2 regions of the Streptomyces sp. NPDC048566 genome follow, and region 2 is predicted to be linked to the other one. Evidence: riboswitches for the same ligand, from Rfam matches in the RefSeq annotation. Region 2 holds a riboswitch; the other holds the start of a gene.
The links. Region 2 has a riboswitch for glycine ahead of gcvT (glycine cleavage system aminomethyltransferase GcvT). Riboswitches for the same ligand answer to the same signal wherever they lie in the genome.
Positions count from the first base shown of each region.

Region 1: another riboswitch for glycine. It lies ahead of gcvP (aminomethyl-transferring glycine dehydrogenase); the one in region 2 lies ahead of gcvT (glycine cleavage system aminomethyltransferase GcvT).

Region 1 is NZ_JBICWL010000037.1:9,681-20,769, reverse strand. It holds gene ACGFS9_RS31110 (PhzF family phenazine biosynthesis protein) at 1-240, shown strand, start outside; gene ACGFS9_RS31105 (CPBP family intramembrane glutamic endopeptidase) at 328-1,128, opposite strand; gene ACGFS9_RS31100 (substrate-binding domain-containing protein) at 1,313-3,085, shown strand; gene ACGFS9_RS31095 (glutamate--cysteine ligase) at 3,220-4,737, opposite strand; gene ACGFS9_RS31090 (hypothetical protein) at 5,282-5,884, shown strand; gene ACGFS9_RS31085 (DUF5999 family protein) at 6,252-6,458, shown strand; gene gcvP (aminomethyl-transferring glycine dehydrogenase) at 6,576-9,461, opposite strand; glycine riboswitch at 9,639-9,734, opposite strand; gene ACGFS9_RS31075 (PRC-barrel domain-containing protein) at 9,864-10,235, shown strand; gene ACGFS9_RS31070 (DNA polymerase IV) at 10,157-11,089, opposite strand, start outside.
Region 2 is NZ_JBICWL010000019.1:50,630-61,718, forward strand. It holds gene ACGFS9_RS24715 (L-serine ammonia-lyase) at 1-1,138, opposite strand, end outside; gene glyA (serine hydroxymethyltransferase) at 1,332-2,594, opposite strand; gene gcvH (glycine cleavage system protein GcvH) at 2,606-2,983, opposite strand; gene gcvT (glycine cleavage system aminomethyltransferase GcvT) at 3,129-4,247, opposite strand; glycine riboswitch at 4,395-4,491, opposite strand; gene ACGFS9_RS24735 (AAA family ATPase) at 4,683-5,351, shown strand; gene ACGFS9_RS24740 (enhanced serine sensitivity protein SseB) at 5,420-6,196, shown strand; gene ACGFS9_RS24745 (enhanced serine sensitivity protein SseB C-terminal domain-containing protein) at 6,459-7,259, shown strand; gene ACGFS9_RS24750 (ABC transporter permease) at 7,736-8,734, shown strand; gene ACGFS9_RS24755 (ABC transporter substrate-binding protein) at 8,773-10,545, shown strand; gene ACGFS9_RS24760 (ABC transporter permease) at 10,618-11,089, shown strand, end outside.

The DNA.
Region 1 (11,089 bases), on a different contig from region 2:
CGCGGGTACGACTTCGTGTCCCGGTGCTTCTTCCCCAACGTCGGTATCGACGAGGACCCGGTCACCGGCAGCGCCCACACCGCCCTCGCACCGTTCTGGTCCGAGCGCCTCGGCAGGCCGGCCCTCACCGGATGGCAGGCCTCACCCCGCTCCGGACGGGTGCGCACCGAACTGCGCGGGGAGCGGACGACACTCACCGGCCACGCGGTCACGGTCGTCGACGGCGAACTGCTGGCGTAACGGGACGGCGCGGGGCGGCAGGGGGAATGTCGCCGCGCGCCGGAGTGCCCTGTCGTCGTGGGCCCGGCGCGCCGCGCTTCCGTCGGGTCACGCCGTCGGGAGCCACCCCACCCGGCCCGCGAGCAGCGCGTATCCCACGAAGGCACCGATGTCGAGCAGCGAGTGCGCCACCACGAGCGGGCCGACCCGGCCCCACTGGCGGTACAGGTAGACGAAGAGGACGCCCATCGCCATGTTGCCGACGAATCCGCCGATGCCCTGGTAGAGGTGGTACGAGCCGCGCAGCACCGCGCTCGCGACCAGCGCGGCACCCGGCGTCCAGCCCAACTGCCCGAGCCGGCGCAGCAGGTAGCCGACCACGACGACCTCCTCCAGCACCGCGTTCTGCACCGCGGAGAGGATCAGCACCGGGAACTTCCACCAGACGTCGGGCAGCGCCTCGGGCACCACGGTCAGGTTGGCGCCGAACGCGCGGGCGGCCAGGTAGAAGGCGATGCCCGTGCTGCCGACGACCGCGGCGACCGCGGTACCGCGCCCGAGGTCCGGCCAGGGACGCGTGCGGTCGAAGCCGATCAGCCGCATGCCCCGGCCCTCGCGCATCAGCAGGTGCGCCACGAGCGCGACCGGCACCAGAGCCGACGCGATACCGAAGAGCTGCCAGGCCAGATCGAGCCACGGACGGCCCGGCGCCGCCGATGCGTTGAGGGTGGCCGCCTGGTCCTTCAGACCCCCCGGTTTGGTGACCGACCCGACAAAGCTGATCAGGGCGGACACTCCGCTCGCACCGAGCGACAACGCCAGGACGAGCACCGTCTCGTCCCGGAGGATTCGTCGCGTCAGCCCCTCCTGGGGAAAAGAACCGGCCACCGACCCCGCCTCCACCTGCACACCCGCCTCCACTTGAGTAATCCCGCCTCATCCCCATCTTCGCCCCGCTAGGGTCTCGAAAGAAGTTACGAAGATCGTGCGCGACAGGCCGTCGGGGGTCGGGCGCCGTACGGGGTGTCCTTCCCCTTCGCCTGTTCTGCGGTTGTCCCACGGCTCAGGCTCACCTGGGAGGGACCACACCGTCATGGGACGTCACAGCTTGCCCGACAGGCCCCGGGCGGGCGCCGCCGACCCCCGGGCCCGCGCGCGCCGCCGCACGGTGGCCGTCGCGGCCGTGCTCGTCCTGACCGGCGCCGGCGGCACGGCCGTCGCCGGCCGGGACGGGATGCTCTCCCTCGGTCACTCCTGCCGGGAGGACGCCGTGCGCCTCGCGGTGACCGCGTCGCCGGACATCACGCCCGCCCTGACGGCCGCGGCCACGTACGCCCGCGACCGGGGCATCACCTCGGACGGCCGCTGTCTCGACGTCCGGGTGAGCGCTCGCGACGCGTACGAGGTGGCCGACGCGCTGCGGGCCGGCAGGCCCGGCGGCACGCAGGTGTGGGTCCCGGATTCCGGACTGTGGGTGCAGCGGGTCGCCGCGTCCGCCACCGCGACGCGGGTCGCCGGCGCCGGCAACGTCGCCTCCACCCCGGTCGGCGTCGCGATGGTCCCGGCCGCGGCGAAGGCCCTGGGATGGCCGGGGAAGACCTACTCGTGGACGCAACTGGCCGGCGAGGAGACACAGGACGACACCCGCAGACTCGGCGCCGCCGACCCGGCGCGAAGCGCCACCGCCCTGCTCGCCCTGACCCGGATCAGCGCCGCCGCGTCCCGGACCGAGGACGGCGGCGTCCGGGCCGCGGCCCTGGCCAAGTCCCTCTCGCAGCGCGTCTCGGACAGCGACGCGGAGCTCCTCGACACCCTGCCCCGGGACGCGTCCGGAGCCGAACAGGGCAATCCGAGGCGGAACCAGGCGCTGGTCCTCTCCGAACAGGCGGCGTTCGCCCACAACGCGGCGGTCGGGGGCGGGCCGGGCGCCCTCGACCTGTTCTACCCCGCGGACGGCACGCCGCTGCTCGACTACCCCTACACACTCGTCGACGAGTCCGCTCTGACGACCGACCAGAGCCGGGCCGCCCTGCGGTTCATGACCCTGCTCGGCGAGCCGGCGCCGCAGAGCATCCTGCGCCGGTACGGCTTCCGCACCGAAGCGCAGCGGCCGTCCGCCGCCCTGGTCCGCGCGGCCGGCGGGCGCTCCCCGCAGCCGTACACCCGCACCGCGACCGGACCCGAGTCGGCGGCGGCCGTGCAGGAAGCCCTGGGCATGTGGACGATCACGGTGCAGAGCGCCCGGATCACCACGGTCGTCGACGCCTCGGCGTCGATGGGCGAGCAGGTGGGCGACACCGGCCAGACCCGTATGGACGTCACGAAGTCGTCGCTGCTCCAGGCTCTCGCCACGTTCACACCCGAGGACGAGATCGGTGTGTGGACGTTCGCCACGAAGCTCGACGGCGACCGGGACTACCGGGTACTGGTGCCGACCGCGCGGCTGGGCACCGCTCAGGGCGGCGGCACGCAGCGCGAGAGGCTGTCCGCCGCGTTCGGGTCCCTCAAGCCCGTGGCGGGCGGGGCGACGGGTCTGTACGACACCACCCTGGCCGCGTACAAGGCGGCCGTCGCCTCGTACGCGAAGGGCAGGTTCAACGCCCTCGTCGTCCTGACCGACGGCGCCAACGAGGACCCGGGCAGCATCTCGCGCTCCGAACTCCTCGCCGCGCTGCGGAAGCTGGCCGACCCGGAGCGTCCGGTGCCGCTGATAGCGATCGCGGTGGGCCCCGACGCCGACCGCAGGGAACTCGACCGGATCGCGAGGGCGACCGGCGGCTCCGGACAGCAGGTGACCGACCCGGCGCAGATCCACGCGGTGATGCTCAGGGCGATCATGGCGGCCGGTTCGGGCACTCCGGACTGACCGGACCGACCCGCGGGCGGTTCCGCGGCCCCGGCCCGGCCCCGGCCCGGCGACCGGTCACGGCGCGGCCCTCGGGGCCCGGTCACCAGCCGCCGTGACCGGCCGCCCGGGCCGTGGCCGGTCGCCGGGCCGGCTCATCCCAGCGGGACGGGTTCCAGGAGCCCGACCGGCCAGGTGTGCACCGGGTCGCCGAGGTGCATGAGTTCGCCGTAGCGCCGGGTCGTCGCGGCCAGCGCGGCGTCCCGCCCCAGGCCCTTCTCCAGGGCGCGGTGGAAGGTGGCCGCCTGCCAGGCCGCGCCGTTCATGCGCAGGCGGCACCGGTCCTCGATCACACCGAGGTACAGGTCGCGATCGGCCGGTTCGATACCCCACGCGTCCAGGCCGGCGGAGGCCAGCGGGAGGAGTTCGTCGCGGACCAGTGTCACGGCGTCCACCTCGGTGGTGCCCCCGTGCCGGCCGCGCCGCGGCCACATCAGGCGGGCCTCGATGCCGTGCTTGCAGGCCGCGTCGAAGTTGGCGGCGGCGGCCTCGAAGGGCATCCGCGTCCACACGGGCCGGGACTCCTCCGCGAGCGCGCGCACCAGCCCGTAGTAGAAGGCGGCGTTGGCCACGACGTCGGTGACGGTCGGACCGGCGGGCAGGACCCGGTTCTCGACCCGGAGGTGCGGAACGCCGTCGGCGATGTCGTACACGGGCCGGTTCCACCGGTACACGGTGCCGTTGTGCAGGACGAGTTCGGCGAGCCGGGGCACACCGCCGGCGTTCAGGACCGCGGCCGGGTCCTCGTCGTCGCAGATGGGCAGCAGCGGCGGGAAGAACCGCAGGTTCTCCTCGAAGAGGTCGTACGCCGAGGTGACCCAGCGTTCGCCGAACCAGGTGCGGGGCCGCACCCCTTGCGCCTGGAGTTCGGGCGGGCGGGTGTCGGTGGACTGCTGGAAGAGCGGGGGCCGCGACTCGCGCCACAACTCGTGCCCGAACAGGAAGGGGGAGTTCGCGCCGACCGCCACCTGCGGGGCGGCGACCACCTGCGCCGCGTTCCACACGTCGGCGAACCGCCCCGGGGTGACCTGGAGATGCAGTTGAACGGAGGTGCAGGCGGCCTCGGGCGCGATGGAGCCGGAGCGGCACACCAGGCGCTCGACACCGTCGATGTCGAGCGGGAAGTCCTCGCCGCGCGCGGCCACGATCTGGTCGTTGAGCAGTGCGTACCGGTCGACGGCCGACAGGTTCGCGGAGACCAGGTCGTCCTGGCCGAGTGTCGGCAGGATTCCTATCATCACGATGCCCGCGTCGACCTCGCTCGCCTTTCTGTGCGCGTACGCGAGGGAGGTGCGGAGCTCCTCGGCGAGCCGGTCGAATACCCGGCCGCCCAGCCGGTGCGGGGCGATGTTGACTTCCAGGTTGAACATGGCGAGTTCTGTTTGGAAATCACGGCTGGCAATCCGCTGAAGCACTTCCGCATTCATCATTCTCGGCAGGCCGTCGGGCCCGGCGAGATTCAGTTCGATCTCCAGACCCATCAGGTTCTTCGGCCGATCGAACCGCTTCTCCTTCAGCAGCCTCTCCAGCACCGTCAGACACTGCCGGAGCTTGTCCCGGTGGCGCTGTCGGTCGCTCAGGTCGAACGACCCCGCCACGACCTTCTCCCCCATCGCGATGTCCCTCCTCGGCTGGGCCGACCGGCGCTCCGGCGGCGTCGGCGTCCCGGGTACGGAGGATGATGCCCCGGCAACGCGATCCATAACGTCCCGCGCCGGCCCTTCGGCCGCTACCCTGGGACCGGATTCCCCGGGCACATTCACGAGGCATGCGGCAATGAGCAAGTTTACCGCCCGCATGATCTCGTGAAAAACGCCGACGAGTATCGGCCGACCGCTGAGCGCGAACAATACGAGGTCACTCCGTGGGACGGCGGCGCGGAACCGGGACGAAGCGCGCTTTTTCGCGACCGAATAGTGCCTTGCTCTTCATATGCGCGACGACTAGCCGAAACATCGCATGAACACGTGTCGTATAAACTCCGCTACCGAGGCAGAGAGTTCGCGCTCGCGGTCGAGGTCCTGTCGTCACCGTGACGACGACAGGCGGCATTCCTGTCGGCGGATCGAGACCCACGCCCCTCTGACCCGAGAGCTGACAGCGCCGTCCGCCCCCGCCCTCGCGCCACCGTGCCTGTCGAATGAGAGGCGACCCACCATGCCGCTGCACGTACCCCCGGCTCCCGCGCCCGCCCTGCGCACCGTCCTCACGGCACTCGGTTCCCCCACCGCCGTCCGTGAAGCCCGTACCCCCTCCCTGCGCCTGGCCCAGGGACCGATCACCCCCGAGGTCCCCCTGCCGGTCCACGTCCTGGACCGCATCACTCCTGCCGGCGCCTCCGCCACCCGGCTCGCCGGCTGGCGGTTCCTGCTGCGCAGCCAGGGACGTTCGGTGGCCGCGGCCGACACCATGCTCACCGCCGACGGCTGGGCCTTCTCACGCTTCTTCGAGGGGCCCTACATCGCCGCCACGGAACACGCTCTGGGGCAGGCGGAGACCCTACAGCAGCCCTACCAGGCCCGCCTGCTGTCGATTCCGGAGCTGTACATGCTCGCCCTCTGGCTGCACGGGGACACCGCCGCCGACGGCGCCGACGGCCATCCCGCGTCCGCCGACCTCCTCGTGCCGCTGGCCCCCGCGCCCCCCGGCATCGCCGCGCACTGCCCGCACCGTGTCGCCGAACTCCTCCCGGTGATCACCCACCGGGTCACCCCCGTCGCACCCGTCACCCCCGGCCCCCTGCTCGGCTCACCCGCCTGACACCACGCCCCGTGCCCCGCGACCGCCCGCCGGTCGCGGGGCACACCGCTGCCCGGCGGCCGATCGCTCATCGGGGCGGCACCACGCTCGTACGAGGCGGAACGTCCCGCGGACCCGACCGGACTAGCCCTATCCGGCCACCGCGAACCACCCGAAGGGACGGCCCAGTTGGGCTGAACCGTCCGCTCGGGTGATGCGTCATGAACCTGTGAGAAGCGGTGCCGTCAAATCCCTGCGGATCGACGCCCGTAGGGCAACACTGGGTTCCAGACCACACATCAACGGGGGAGCGGCCATGAGTGCACCGAGCCGCGGAACAGACACCACAGCCATCGCAGACCTCTCGACCCAGCGAAAGATCCCTTCCATGTGCCAGCACCAGCCGCCGTGCCCGTCAGCCGCGTCCGCCGACCGGGAGTCCGCCCGTCTCGTGGCGCACCACCCCGAGCAGGGATGGAGCCTGCTGTGCAACGGCGTTCTGCTCTTCGAGGACACCGGTGAGCTCCTGCCGGACGGCCGGATCATCGCCCCGCACCGCCCGCTGGGCAGCGCCACGGTGATGACGGCCGCCTGAGCCGGCACACCCGGCAGGACGCATCAGGGGCCGGTGCGGAGCCTTGCGCTCCGTACCGGCCCCGACGCCTGCCCGCGGGGTGTCACCGTCCGCAGGCGCCCGCGTACACGGCGGTGATCAGTCCTCGTAGGCGTCCAGCGGGGGGCAGGAGCAGACGAGGTTGCGGTCGCCGTAGGCCTGGTCGATGCGGCGGACCGGCGGCCAGTACTTGTCGGCCGCCGAGACCCCGGCCGGGAAGACGGCCTCCTCCCGGCTGTAGGCGTGCTCCCAGTCCCCGCTCAGCGCGGCGGCCGTGTGCGGCGCTCCGCGCAGCGGGTTGTCGTCGGCGGTCCACTCACCGGAACCGACCTTCTCGATCTCCGCGCGAATCGCGATCATCGCGTCGCAGAACCGGTCGAGTTCACCGAGGTCCTCGGACTCGGTCGGCTCGATCATCAGCGTCCCGGCCACCGGGAACGACATCGTCGGCGCGTGGAACCCGTAGTCGATCAGCCGCTTGGCGATGTCGTCCACGCTGACCCCGGTCGCCTTGCTCAGCGGGCGCAGGTCGATGATGCACTCGTGCGCCACCAGATCCCCGGGGCCCGTGTAGAGCACCGGGTAGTGGGGCTCCAGGCGGCGGGCGACGTAGTTGGCGGACAGCACGGCCACCTGCGTGGCCCGCTTGAGGCCCTCGCCGCCCATCAGCCGGACGTAGGACCAGGAGATGGGCAGGATGCCCGCCGATCCCCAGGGCGCGGCGGAGACCGGACCGACACCGGTCTCCGGGCCCGCCTCGGGCTGGAGCGGGTGGTTCGGCAGGTACGGCGCGAGGTGGGCGCGCACTCCGACCGGTCCCACACCCGGACCGCCGCCACCGTGCGGGATGCAGAACGTCTTGTGCAGGTTCAGGTGCGAGACGTCGCCGCCGAAGTGGCCCGGCTTGGCGAGGCCCACCAGGGCGTTCAGGTTGGCGCCGTCGACGTAGACCTGGCCGCCGGCCTCGTGCACCCGGGCGCAGATGTCGGCGACGTGCTCCTCGAACACACCGTGGGTCGAGGGGTAGGTGATCATCAGCACCGACAGCTCGTCGCGGTACTGCTCGATCCTGGCCCTCAGGTCCTCGACGTCGATCTCGCCGTCGTCGGCCGTCTTCACCACGACCACCTTCATGCCGGCCATCACGGCGCTCGCCGCGTTGGTGCCGTGCGCGGAGGACGGGATGAGACAGATCGTGCGCTGGTCGTCGCCGTTGGCGCGGTGGTAGCCGCGGACGGCCAGCAGACCGGCCAGCTCGCCCTGCGAGCCCGCGTTGGGCTGGAGCGACACCTTGTCGTAGCCGGTGACCTCGGCGAGCTGGTCCTCCAGCTGATGGATGAGCGAGAGGTAGCCCTGGGCCTGCTCGGCGGGCGCGAAGGGGTGCAGCTGCCCGAACTCCGGCCAGGTGACCGGCTCCATCTCCGTGGTCGCGTTGAGCTTCATCGTGCAGGAGCCCAGCGGGATCATGCCGCGGTCGAGCGCGTAGTCGCGGTCGGAGAGCCGGCGCAGGTAGCGCAGCATCGCGGTCTCGGAGCGGTACTGGTGGAACACCGGGTGGGCGAGGTAGTCGTCCCCGCGCAGCAGCGCCGCCGGCAGGGTGTCCTCGGCGCTCGCGTCCAGCGCCTCGACGTCGCCGTCGACGCCGAACGCGGTCCACACGGCGGCCAGCTGCCCGCGCGTGGTCGTCTCGTCGCAGGAGATCGACACGTGGTCGTCGTCGACGCCGTGGAGGTTGACGCCGAGGCCGCGGGCGGCCTCCACGACCGCGGCGGCGCGGCCCGGCACCCGCACGGTGAGGGTGTCGAAGTACGCGCCGTGCACGACCTCGACACCGCCGGCGGTGAGCCCGGCGGCCAGGACCGTGGCGTAGCGGTGGGTGCGCCGCGCGATGGTCCGCAGACCGTCGGGGCCGTGGTAGACGGCGTACATGCCGGCCATCACGGCGAGCAGCACCTGCGCGGTGCAGATGTTGCTGGTCGCCTTCTCGCGGCGGATGTGCTGCTCGCGGGTCTGGAGGGCGAGGCGGTAGGCCTTGTGTCCGTCGGCGTCCACGGACACGCCGACCAGCCGGCCGGGCAGGCTGCGGGCGAACTTCTCGCGCACCGCCATGTAGCCGGCGTGCGGCCCGCCGAAGCCCATCGGGACGCCGAAGCGCTGCGTGGTGCCGACGGCGATGTCGGCGTCCAGTTCGCCGGGGGAGGTCAGCAGCGTGAGGGCCAGCAGGTCGGCCGCGACGGTGACGACCGCCCCCAGCGCGTGCGCCTGCTCGACGAGCGGCTTGATGTCGCGTACGGCACCGGAGGCGCCGGGGTACTGGACGAGTACGCCGTTGATCTCCCGGTCGGCGAGGTCGGCCGGGATGCCGTCGCCGAGGTCGGCGACGACGACCTCGACGCCGGTCGGCTCGGCCCGGGTTTGGATGACGGCGATGGTCTGCGGCAGCGCGTCCGCGTCGACCAGGAAGAGGCCCTTCTTGTTCTTGCCCATGCGGCGGGACAGCGCCATCGCCTCGGCGGCGGCGGTGCCCTCGTCGAGCAGCGAGGCGCCCGAGGTGGGCAGTCCGGTGAGTTCGGCGACGACGGTCTGGAAGTTCAGCAGGGCTTCCAGACGGCCCTGCGAGATCTCCGGCTGGTAGGGGGTGTAGGCCGTGTACCAGGCCGGGTTCTCCATGACGTTGCGCAGGATCACCGGCGGGGTGAACGTGCCGTAGTAGCCGAGGCCGATCATCGACCCGAGTACCTGGTTGCGGTCCGCGAGCGAGCGCAGCTCGTCGAGCACCTCGGCCTCGGTCCGGGCGGCCGGCAGGTCCAGCGCGTCGACGTTCTTGATCACGTCGGGCACCGCGGCGGCCGTCAGCTCGTCGAGGGAGCCGTAGCCGACCTGCGCGAGCATCTTGGCCCGGGCTTCGGAGTCGGGCCCGATGTGGCGCTGCTCGAAGGGGATGCCCTGTTCGAGCTCGGAGAGCGGAATGCGGGGGGCGGTCATTGCGGAGGCCTCCTGGTCTGACGCGACCTTCGAGGGGTACCCCGGCACGGGTACCCCGACGGCCTCCCCCTCTGTCATCTCAACCTGAGAGCTTCACCGGTCCGTGCGCTGACGTCCCGGCTTTCACCGTCGGTGAGAGCGGAAGCCCGTGGCGCCCGCCCTGCTTTCCAGAGTGACCTCGTCCGTGCGGTACGTGAGCCTGAGAGATTCCGGGGAGGATTTGCTCCTTCGGCGCCTCCGGTGGCGTCCGGAGGACTCTCCCGCACGGGATCAGCGGCCATCGCCAGCCTACCAGCGGGGACAAGACGCCTGCTTTCGAGTGGCCGCCCATCCGAATGTGCTCTTTTGTAGTGCTTACGGATGTAGTGCTTACGGATGAGTTTGCGACCACGAGGAGGGACCGTGCAGACCGACATCGATCCGCGCAACCTGATCGGCCGCAAGGCGTTCGACCGCAAGGGCACCAAGATCGGCACCATCGACGAGGTCTATCTCGACGACGCGACCGGGGTCCCGGAGTGGGCGGCCATACGCACCGGGCTGTTCAGCAGGGACGCGTTCGTGCCCCTGGAACCCAGCGAGATCGTCGAGGGAACCCTGCGGATCCCCTTCGACCGCGCGCTCATCAAGGACGCCCCCGACTTCGGCGTGGGCCGGCACCTCTCGCCCGAGCAGGAACTCCAGCTCTACCACCACTACGGGCTCGACGTCGCCTCCCCTCCCCCGCCGCCGGACCGCGACTTCGGCCGGCTCGCGGGCTCCGAGGACGCCTGACGGCCGCACTCCGGGAGCGGCGCCGGGGCCACCGGACCGCGGCCGGGAGCGCCGGTTCCCGCCGTCCCCTCGGCGACCTCCCCGGCCGCCCGCCCGTGGTCTCCGGACACGGGCGACCGCCCCGGCCGGACCAGCGGGAGGGGATCGGCCGGTTCCAGCCGCGAGTCGTCCGTCCGGAAGGTCCGGACCCGGCCGGGCTCCGAGTACGGCGTCTCGAAGCGGACCGTGACCCGGCCCAGGCCGCTCCCCTGCACCCATCCGTGCCCGAACTCGGCGTGCCGGACGTCGTGCCCCGCGGGCCAGCGCCGCTCGGCCGACGGCTCCCTCCCGCCCGCCGGGCCGGCGTCCGCCTGCCCCTCGACCGGCGGTCCTCCCGCCGGCTCCACCGCCGCCGGGGCCTCGGCCGCGGCCTCGGCGTGGATCTGCCGCGCGTGGGCCTGGGCGAACAGGTCCTCCTGCGTGTAGTCGGCGAGCCCGGAGACCCCGACGCCGAGCAGCCGCACACCTCCGGTCGTGTCCACACCGTCCAGCAGCCGCGCGGCGGCCTCCCGGACGACCCCGGGGTCGTCCGTGGGGCCGCGCAGCGTCTCGGACCGGGTCAGCGTGGAGAAGTCGAACCGGCGCACCTTCAGCACGATGGTGCGGCCCGAGAGCCCGGCCCCGCGCAGCCGCCCCACACAGCGGTCGGCCAGCCGCTGCACCTCCAGGCCCACCCGGACCCGATCGTGGATGTCCACGTCGTAGGTGTCCTCGACGGACACCGACTTCGTCTCCCGCTCGGACACCACGGGCCGGTCGTCGTGCGCCAGCGCCATCGCGAACAGCGCGTGCCCGTGGGCCCTCCCCAGCAGCCG
Region 2 (11,089 bases):
GGCCGAGGTTGTGCTCCATGCCGATCTCGGCCGCGTTCTCCACCTGCTCGGGGCTGCCGCCGAGTACCTCGGCGAGCGCGCCGGCCGCCATGGAGCAGGCCGAGCCGACCTCGCCCTGGCAGCCGACCTCGGCCCCGGAGATCGACGCGTTCTCCTTGAAGAGCATGCCGATGGCGCCGGCCGCGAGGAGGAACCGGACGACACCGTCCTCGTCGGCGCCCGGCACGAAGTTGATGTAGTAGTGCAGCACCGCCGGGATGATGCCCGCCGCGCCGTTGGTCGGGGCGGTGACCACCCGGCCGCCGGCGGCGTTCTCCTCGTTCACCGCCATCGCGTAGAGGGTGATCCACTCCATCGCGTGGGCCAGCGGGTCGCCCTCGGCGCGCAGCTGGCGGGCGGAGACGGCGGCTCGCCGGCGGACCTTCAGGCCGCCCGGCAGGATGCCCTCGCGGGACATGCCGCGCGAGACGCAGGCCTGCATCACGCGCCAGATGGCGAGGAGCCCCTCGCGGATCTCCTCCTCGGTGCGCCAGGCCCGCTCGTTCTCCAGCATCAGCGCGGAGATCGACAGCCCGGTCTCCCGGGTGAGCCGCAGCAGCTCGTCGCCCGTGCGGAAGGGGTACTTCAGGACGGTGTCGTCGAGCTTGATGCGGTCCTCGCCGACGGCGTCCTCGTCGACGACGAAGCCGCCGCCCACCGAGTAGTACGTCTTCTCCAGGACGAGCTCGCCCGCGGCGTCGTGGGCGGCGACCGTCATGCCGTTGGCGTGGTACGGCAGGGTCTTGCGGCGGTGCAGGACGAGGTCGTCGTCGAAGGAGAACGCGATCTCGTGCTCGCCGAGCAGGTCGAGCCGGCCGGACGCCTTGATCTGCTCCACCCGGTCGTCGGCGCCCTCGACGTCGACGGTGCGGGGAGAGGCGCCCTCCAGGCCGAGCAGCACCGCCTTGGGGGTGCCGTGGCCGTGGCCGGTCGCGCCCAGCGAGCCGTACAGCTCGGCGCGTATCGAGGCGACCCGCGCCAGCAGGTCCTCGTTGCGCAGGCGCCGGGCGAACATGCGGGCGGCGCGCATCGGGCCCACCGTGTGGGAGCTGGACGGGCCGATGCCGATCGAGAACAGGTCGAAGACCGAGATGGCCACGGGAACTCCTTGGGGTTTCGCCGGACGCCGCTGTCCGGCGGGGGGTGGTGCGGGGACTGCATGGGACGGGGCACCGCGCCTGATTCCAGTGTGCGCGGTGCCCCGGAAGCCCGTACGGATCGAACCGTACGAACAAAAACCGTACGCGGGAAAAACGTACGAACAAAAACGTACGGCCTGGAAGCGTACGGAACTACTTCAGGCCGGGGTACAGCGGGTGCTTGTCGGCCAGAGCGGACACCCGGGCCTTCAGGGCCTCGGCGTCGTAGCTCGGCTTGAGCGCCTCGGCGATGATGTCGGCGACCTCGGTGAAGTCCTCGGCGGTGAAGCCGCGGGTGGCCAGGGCCGGGGTGCCGATGCGCAGGCCGGAGGTGACCATCGGCGGGCGCGGGTCGTTCGGGACGGCGTTGCGGTTGACCGTGATGCCGACCTCGTGGAGGCGGTCCTCGGCCTGCTGCCCGTCCAGCGCGGAGTTGCGCAGGTCGACGAGGACGAGGTGCACGTCCGTGCCGCCGGACAGCACGTCCACGCCCACGGCCTTCGCGTCGTCCCGGACCAGGCGCTCGGCCAGGATGCGGGCCCCGTCGAGGGTGCGCTGCTGGCGCTCCTTGAAGTCGTCGGTGGTGGCGACCTTGAAGGCGACGGCCTTGGCCGCGACCACGTGCTCCAGCGGACCGCCCTGCTGGCCGGGGAAGACCGCGGAGTTGATCTTCTTGGCCAGCTCGGCGGTCGAGAGGATCACGCCGCCGCGGGGGCCGCCGAGGGTCTTGTGGGTGGTCGTCGTGACGACGTGGGCGTGCGGCACCGGGTTCGGGTGCAGGCCCGCGGCCACCAGACCGGCGAAGTGCGCCATGTCGACCATGAGGTACGCGCCGACCTCGTCGGCGATCCGGCGGAACTCCGCGAAGTCGAGCCGGCGCGGGTACGCGGACCAGCCGGCGACGATCAGCTTCGGCCGGGACTCCTTGGCCAGGCGCTCGACCTCGGCCATGTCGACCTGCCCGGTCGCGTCGTCCACGTGGTAGGCGACGACGTCGTACAGCTTGCCGGAGAAGTTGATCTTCATGCCGTGGGTGAGGTGCCCGCCGTGCGCGAGGTTCAGGCCCATGATGGTGTCGCCCGGCTTGAGCAGCGCGAACATCGCGGCGGCGTTGGCCTGCGCGCCGGAGTGCGGCTGCACGTTGGCGTGCTCGGCGCCGAACAGCGCCTTCACCCGGTCGATGGCGATCTGCTCGACCACGTCGACGTGCTCGCAGCCGCCGTAGTAGCGGCGGCCCGGGTAGCCCTCGGCGTACTTGTTGGTCAGGACCGAGCCCTGCGCCTCCATGACCGCGACCGGAGCGAAGTTCTCCGAGGCGATCATCTCCAGCGTGGACTGCTGGCGGTGCAGCTCCGCGTCGACGGCGGCCGCGACGTCCGGGTCCAGCTCGTGCAGGGGGGTGTTCAGAAGCGACATGCGGTGACTCCTCAGCCGGCGGTGAAGGCGGCGTACTCGTCGGCGGACATCAGGTCCTCGGGCTGGTCGGCGACGCGGACCTTGAACAGCCAGCCGCCCTCGAAGGGAGCGGAGTTCACCAGCGACGGGTCGTCCACCACGTCCTGGTTGGCCTCGACGACCTCGCCCCCCACCGGGGAGTACAGGTCGCTGACCGACTTGGTCGACTCCAGCTCGCCGCAGGACTCGCCCGCGGTCACCGTGTCACCGACCTCCGGAAGCTGGGCGTAGACGACATCGCCGAGCGCGTTGGCCGCGAACTCGGTGATGCCCACGGTCGCGACGCCGTCCTCGGCGACGGACAGCCACTCGTGCTCCTTGCTGTAGCGGAGCTGCTGGGGGTTGCTCATGGCCTGAATTCTCCTGTACGCGGGGGAGTGCTGCTGAAAGGGGGAGTCGATCGGGCGGGCCGGCCCGCCCGGAGGCGCCGTGCGAGGCCGCACGGCCCGTGCGACCGGCGTTCCGCGGTCACGGTCCGCCGGTCGCGCACCGGTGTCACTTCCGGCGCTTGTAGAACGGCAGCGCCACGACCTCGTACGGCTCGTGGCTGCCCCGGATGTCCACGCCGACACCCGGGGTGCCCGGCGCGGCGTGCGCGGCGTCGACGTACGCCATCGCGACGGGCTTGCCCAGGGTGGGGGAGGGGGCGCCGGAGGTGACCTCGCCGACGACCTGCCCGCCGGCGACGACCGGGTACCCGGCGCGCGGCACCCGACGCCCCTCGGCGATCAGGCCGACCAGGACCCGCGGCGGGTCCTGCTCGGCGCGGTCGGCGGCCTCGCGCAGCGCGGCACGCCCCACGAAGTCGCCCTCCTTCTCGAACTTCACGACCCGCCCGAGGCCGGCGTCGAAGGGGGTCAGCGCGGTGGTCAGCTCGTGCCCGTACAGCGGCATGCCCGCCTCCAGGCGCAGCGTGTCGCGGCAGGACAGGCCGCACGGGATCAGGCCGGCGGGGGCGCCGGCGTCGGTCAGCGCCTGCCACACCTTCTCCGCGTCGGCGGGCGCCACGAACAGCTCGAAGCCGTCCTCGCCGGTGTAGCCGGTGCGGGCGATCAGCGCCGGTACCCCGGCCACGGTGCCGGGCAGGCCCGCGTAGTACTTCAGGCCGTCGAGGTCGGCGTCCGTGAGCGAGGCGAGGATGCCGGGGGACTCGGGGCCCTGGACGGCGATCAGCGCGTAGGCGTCGCGGTCGTCGCGCACGGCGGCGTCGAAGCCGGCGGCGCGCTCGGTCAGCGCGTCCAGCACCACCTGGGCGTTGGAGGCGTTCGCCACGACCATGAACTCGTGCTCGGCCAGCCGGTAGACGATCAGGTCGTCCAGGATGCCGCCGTCCTCGCGGCAGATCATCGTGTAGCGGGCGCGGCCGACGCCGACGGTGGCGATGTTGCCGACCAGCGCGAAGGCGAGGAGGTCGGCGGCCTGCGGCCCGGTGACGGTGATCTCGCCCATGTGGGAGAGGTCGAAGAGTCCGGCCTTCGTGCGGACGGCGAGGTGCTCGTCGCGCTCCGAGCCGTAGCGCAGCGGCATGTCCCAGCCCGCGAAGTCGGTCATCGTCGCGCCCAGCGAGCGGTGCAGGGCGTCGAGCGCGGTGAGACGGGGGGTGGTGCTGCTCATCGGTGGGGCTCCCAAGGCATGACGGCGAGGTCGTTCCTCCCCATCTGTCATCGGAACCTGAGAGGTTCATCATGACCCCGCGAAACGGTGGTCCTGACTTGCACCTTGGGTGGAGCCACCACGAAGCGGCCCGCTTTTCAGATGTGCCTCGCCCGCGCGGTAACGGTGCCTGAGAGATTCAAGGGAGGGACTTGCTCCTTCGGCGCCCGGGTACACGTACCCGGGACTCTCCCGCGCGGATTCAAGCGGCCGGTATGCAGTTGGCGCGGCCATCATCGCACGCCCCGTCCGATCAGGGCAGTCCGGATCCGTAACCGTGCCGTGGCGGTCCGCTTACGGAAACGGGAAGCGCGGCGCATTACCTTCTCTTTACACTCGGCGTGACGGGAGTCCGCGACCGCGGGGGAGTCCACGTCGAAGGGGAGGGTGGCCACGGTGAACAGGACCAGGGTGTACGCGGCGGGATCGGGCCTCGCGGTGCCCGAGCAGCCGGAGGCGCCGGCCCGGGGGGTGTGCGGACCGCACCGGGCCGCCGTCGTCCGCGACCTCCGCGGCGGCGCGGGCCGCGGCCCGCACGGCCTGCGCTTCGGCGCCCGCGACCTCGTCGTGGTCACCGGGCTGCCCGGCAGCGGCAAGTCGACGCTGATGCGGCGGGCGGTGACCGGTGCGCGCGTCGACTCCCAGGACACCCGCGACCGCTGGGACCGCCGGATGGCCCCGCTGCTGCCGTACGCCGTCTACCGCCCCCTGGTCCGCCTCGCGCACTACGCGGGACTGCGCCGGACGCTGCGCGGGGCCGGCGGCGTCGTCGTGCACGACTGCGGCACGCAGGCGTGGGTGCGCCGCTGGCTCGCCCGCGAGGCGGGCCGCCGCGGCGGCGTCCTGCACCTGCTCGTCCTCGACGTCGGGCCGGACACCGCGCTGGACGGCCAGCGCCGGCGCGGCCGGGGCGTCTCGCGCTACGCCTTCGCCCGCCACCGCGGCGCGGTCGACCGGCTGCTGCGCTCCGTGGAGCGGGGCGATCCGCCCGCGGGATGCGGCTCGGTGGTCCTCCTGGACCGGCGGTCCGCGGACGTGCTGCGCAGCATCGATTTCGGCCACTGACCGGCACCGGCACCCACCCCCACTAACCTTCCAGCGGAACAGTGGTTCGAAGCAGGCGGTTGAGACAGATGGACTTCCCGGCACAGGCACACCCCCATCCGCACGGCGGCTGGCCCGGCAACGAGCTGGAGGAGGTGCTGTCGGCCGCACTCGGCATGGGGGCGGCGGCGTCGGCGGGCGCCCGCATCGTCGAGGTGCTCGGCCGCAGCTTCCTCTGGGTGCCGCTGCCGAGCGGCGGCGGACACGGCAGCGGGCCGCTGGACCTGCCCACGATCGAACTCCAGGGCCAGGCGTACGTCCCGGTCTTCAGCTCCGAGGAGCAGTTCCGGCAGGTCACCGGCGGCCACATGGCGTTCACCATCGCCCCCGCCGTGGAGTTCGCCCGCGGGCTCCCCCCGCAGGTGGGCATCGCGGTCAACCCGGACGGAGTGGTCGGCGTGCCGCTGCCGCCGCCCGCGGTGGCGGACCTCTGCCGGGCCGGCCGCACCCCGCTGGACGGGCCGGCGAGCGGCGGCCGGGTGCGCCTGTTCGAGCCCGACTGGCAGGAGGACCCGGTGGACTTCCTCGCCGCGGCCTCCGCCGAGTTCGCCGGGACCGGCGTCGTGCTCAGCGCCCGGCGCTGCCTGGCGAGCATCGAGGGGGACGCCCCCGTCCTGTTCATCGGCGTGGAACTGTCCCTGTGGGAGGGCGAGGCCCGCACGCTTCCGCTCGACGCCCTCGGCCGGGCCCTCGGCCGCGTCCCGATGGGCATCCCGGTGAACCTGGTCCTCCTGGACGTGGCGGAGGACCCGGTGGGCGACTGGATGCGCGCGCAGGTGCGGCCCTTCTACCAGGCGGGTCACTGAACCACGGGCCCGGCCGGCCCCGCGCGCGGCCGGCTCGGCCGCCGGTGCGCGGCCCCCTGCGCGGGGCCTCGGGAACGCCCGCCCGCGGCCCCGCGCGCCGCGATCGTGACGAAAAGGAGCTCCGGACGCCTTCCCCGGCGGAGGACGTTCGCCGCATAAGCTGGTTTCATGGGCCGGTCGGGGGTGACGCACGTTCTCGGCCGGCGCCTCGGGCGTGAGGGATGAATTCGTCGTGATGTGTTCTCGAAGGGGCGGTTGAAGGGTGAGCGCGTCGGGCACGGCCGCGGCCGGGCAGGTCGAGCACATGCTGCGCCAGGTGACGCCCGGGCGTTACGACGCCTACGAGGCGCTCCTGCGCGCGCTCGCGACCCCCTCGTCCGGCCAGGTGTGGATGCTGCTGTGGCACGGCCAGGCCGGCTCCCCGGACGCCCAGTACGGCAACATGCAGGTGGAGGGCTTCGGTTACGCCCCCTGCGTCACCTCGGCCCAGGAGCTGTCGGCCAGCGGCTGGAACCGCTCGTACGAAGTCGTCGACGGCCTGGACGTCGCGCGCACCCTCTACCCCGACCACTTCGGCATCTGGCTGAATCCGCACGCCCCCGGCGGCGGCCTCGGCATCCCGTGGCTCGATCTGCGCCGGATCGCCGCCGGACTGGAGCGGCAGCCCGCGGGACCGCTCCGGCTGTCCGAACCCGGCATCGAGATCCCGCAGTTCTACGCCCTGCTGACGCAGAACGCGCACCGCACCCCGGCCGTCCGCTCGCTGCGCCGCGCCTGGGTGCAGCCCGCGCTCGGGGCGCCGTATCTGGCCATCGGCCTCGACGTGTACGACACCTCGCCGCCCGCCGTCGACTCGGTGCGGGCGATGATGCAGCAGTCCATCGGGGCGGTCCCCGAGGGGCTGCCCGTCTCGACGGTCGCCATGTCGGACCTGTTCGACCCGGTCGCCATGTGGCTGCGCTCCCAGGCCCGTCCGTTCTACGACCGCGAGGCCCACGCGGCCCCGGCCCAGGCCCCGGTGGCGGGCGGCTACGGCTATCCGCCGGCCCGCGGCGGATACTGAGCGCGTCCCGCATCCCGGACCTGTCGTACGGCAGTACGAGCGCTGCTGGCATCATGTCCTCACGCGCGGCCATCCCGTGTCGTGCGCGCCATGGTGCTGACCTGCGGGGGAGCAGGAGCATGCGGTGGTTGTCCCGATTCGGGGCTTTCTGTGGTCATAGGGGTCGGCGTGGACCCTTCGTGCCCAACTGCCCCTCGTCCGGCTGTCGTTACCCACTGTTCGGATAACGGAATCCACCTACAAGCATCACGGTTGCGCATACTTTCTCCATCAGACCTGGCACGTGATCGTGGCGGCACTGAAGACTCGCCCATCAGACGCGGGGTCATCGATTCCGCGAGCGAGTGCAAGTCGAAGGATCAGCCGGGTCATCGGGCCGCACCATCTGCGGCCGGCTTCCCGGCGAGCAAGTGAACCAAGCCGCAGACAGCGGCAGGCGTAGGCCGGTCACCACCGGCGAGAAGGGTCGGGTCACTGTGACCGCACCGATCGAGACCACCGGGGCGGCGTCGGAGGCACAGCCGGAGGCTGTGCCGACCGGAGCCGACAAGGGGCGGATCGAGGGTCGTTCCCTGGGGCAGATCGCCTGGACGCGCTTCAAGCGCGACAGAGTGGCGGTCGCCGGCGGTGTCATCGTCGTGCTGCTCATCCTGATGGCCGTGCTCGCCCGGCCCATCCAGGCGCTGTTCGGACTCGACCCGAACGCCTTCCACCAGGACCTGATCGACCCCAACACCTCGCTGCCCACCGGTGGGTTCGGCGGCATGAGCGCGGATCACCCGCTCGGCGTGGACCCGAAGTTCGGGCGCGACGTCGCGACCCGCATCCTCGAGGGTTCCTGGGTCTCCCTGGTCGTCGCCTTCGGCGCCACCATCCTGTCGAACGTGATCGGCGCGATCCTCGGCGTCGTCGCGGGGTACTACGGCGGGCGGGTCGACGCGATCATCAGCCGCATGATGGACACCTTCCTCGCCTTCCCCCTCCTGCTCTTCGCGATCGCCATCTCCGCCACCCTCCAGGGCGGCGCGTTCGGCCTCGAAGGGCTCCCGCTCCACCTGAGCGTGCTGATCTTCGTGATCGGCTTCTTCAACTGGCCCTACCTGGGCCGCATCGTCCGAGGCCAGACGCTCGCCCTGCGCGAGCGGGAGTTCGTGGACGCCGCCCGGGGCATGGGCGCCAAGGGCCCCTACATCCTCTTCCGGGAGCTGCTGCCCAACCTGGTCGGCCCGATCATCGTCTACTCGACGCTGCTCATCCCGACGAACATCCTCTTCGAGGCGTCCCTGAGCTTCCTCGGCGTCGGCATCCAGCCCCCGCAGGCGTCGTGGGGCGGCATGCTCCGTGAGGCGGTGACCTTCTACGAGGTCGACCCGCAGTTCATGATCGTGCCCGGCCTCGCCATCTTCGTGACCGTCCTCGCCTTCAACCTGCTGGGCGACGGTCTCCGCGACGCTCTCGACCCGCGCAGTCGCTGATGCCCGACGCGCACCGAGAGACCACCAAGTTTCCGACAATGGAGGGGAACCCGCCCATCATGCGAAGGTCAGCGCTGGCCGCAGTTGCGGCCATCGGCTCCGCGAGCCTGCTCGTCGCAGGCTGCAGCAAGGCCGATGACAACAAGAACGACGACACCGCCAAATCAGCTGGGGCCAACGCAGCGACCAAGGACGTCGTCAACGCCTCCACGAAGAAGGGGGGCACGGTCACGTACGAGTACTCCGACGTGCCGGACTCCTTCGACCCGGGCAACACGTACTACGCGTACATGTACAACCTCAGCCGGCTGTACGCCCGCCCGCTGATGACGTTCCAGCCCGGTGCCGGCGAGAAGGGCAACACCCTCGTCCCCGACCTCGCGGCGAGCAAGGGTGTCCCGAGCGACGGCGGCAAGACCTGGACGTACAAGCTGCGTGCGGGCCTGAAGTACCAGGACGGTTCCCCGATCACGTCCAAGGACGTGAAGTACGCCGTCGAGCGCTCGAACTTCGCGCGTGACGTCCTCTCCCTCGGCCCGAACTACTTCCAGCAGTTCCTGGTCGGCGGCGACAAGTACAAGGGTCCCTACAAGGACAAGAGCGGCAAGGGCCTCTCGTCCATCGAGACCCCGGACGACACCACCGTCGTCTTCCACCTGAAGACCGCGTTCCAGGAGTTCGACTACCTCGTCGCCTCGCCGCAGACCGCTCCGGTCCCGCAGGCGAAGGACAACGGCGTCGACTACGTCAAGAACATCGTTTCCTCGGGCTCCTACAAGTTCAAGAGCTACGCCGACGGCAAGCAGGCCGTCCTGGTGCGCAACGAGAACTGGGACGCCAAGACCGACCCGCTGCGCAAGCAGTACCCGGACAAGATCGTCGTGAACCTCAAGGTGAACGCCGAGACGATCGACAAGGACGTCCTCGCGGGCGACGCGATCGACCTCGGCGGCACCGGCGTCCAGGCCGCCACGCAGGCCCAGGTGCTCGCCTCCGCCGACAAGAAGGCCGACACCGACAACACCTACGGTGGCCGTCTCGTCTACATGGCGATCAACTCCAAGGTGAAGCCGTTCGACAACGTCGCGTGCCGCAAGGCCGTGCAGTTCGCGATCGACAAGGTCTCGGTGCAGACCGCCGAGGGCGGCCCGGTGCGCGGCGACATCGCCTCCACCGTCCTCCCGCCGGACATCCCGGGCTACGAGAAGTCGGACGTCTACGCGTCGGCCGACAACAAGGGTGACGCGGCCAAGGCCAAGGACCAGCTGAAGGCCTGCGGCAAGTCGACCGTCAAGACGAACATCGCCGCGCGCAGCGACCGCCCGCAGGAGATCGACGCCGCCACCGCGATCATCAACTCGCTGAAGAAGGTCGGCATCGACGCCAGCCTGAAGCAGTACCCGTCGGGCAAGTACTTCACCGACTACGCGGGTGTCCCGAAGTTCACCGAGAAGAACAACATCGGTCTGATCATGATGCAGTGGGGTGCCGACTGGCCCTCCGGCTACGGCTTCCTGCAGCAGATCCTGAACGGCAGCGCGATCGGCTCCTCGGGTAACACCAACCTGTCGCAGTACGACAACAAGGACGTCAACTCGCTCCTCGAGAAGGCCATCGGCACGCAGGACGACGCCGCGCGCAACGCCCTGTACACCGAGATCGACAAGAAGACCATGGACGACGCCGTCATCGTCCCGCTGACCTACTTCAAGGTGCTCCTCGCCCGCCCGAAGTACGCCACGAACCTGGTCTCCTCGGCTGCCTTCAGCGGTCAGTACGACTACCTCAACATCGGCACCACGAAGAAGTAGTAGCCCCGGAAGGCAGGTGAAGGCATTGGTGCCCGCGGGCTTTGCGGCCCGCGGGCACCAGCGCCGATCCCCGTGATCTCGTACATCCTCCGTCGGACGGCAGCGGCAGCGATCCTGCTCCTGGTCGTCTCCGCGGTCACCTTCGCCATCTTCTTCCTGCTCCCCAGACTGGCCGGTCAGACCCCCGACCAGCTGGCCCAGCAGTACATCGGGAAGAGCCCGTCGAAGGCCGACATTCTCGCGGTCAAGCACAACCTCGGTCTGGACCAGCCCGTCTACGTCCAGTACTGGCACTTCATCAAGGGGATCGTCACAGGCGCTACCTACGACCTCGGCCCCACCACGGCCCACTGCAGCGCGCCGTGCTTCGGGTACTCCTTCAAGACCCACCAGGCGGTCTGGCCGGAGCTCACCTCCCGCCTTCCGATCACGCTCTCGCTGGCCGGCGGCGCCGCCGTGCTGTGGCTCGTCTCCGGTGTCGCCATCGGCGTCGTCTCCGCGCTCAAGCCCCGCTCGGTCTTCGACCGCACCTTCATGGGCGTCG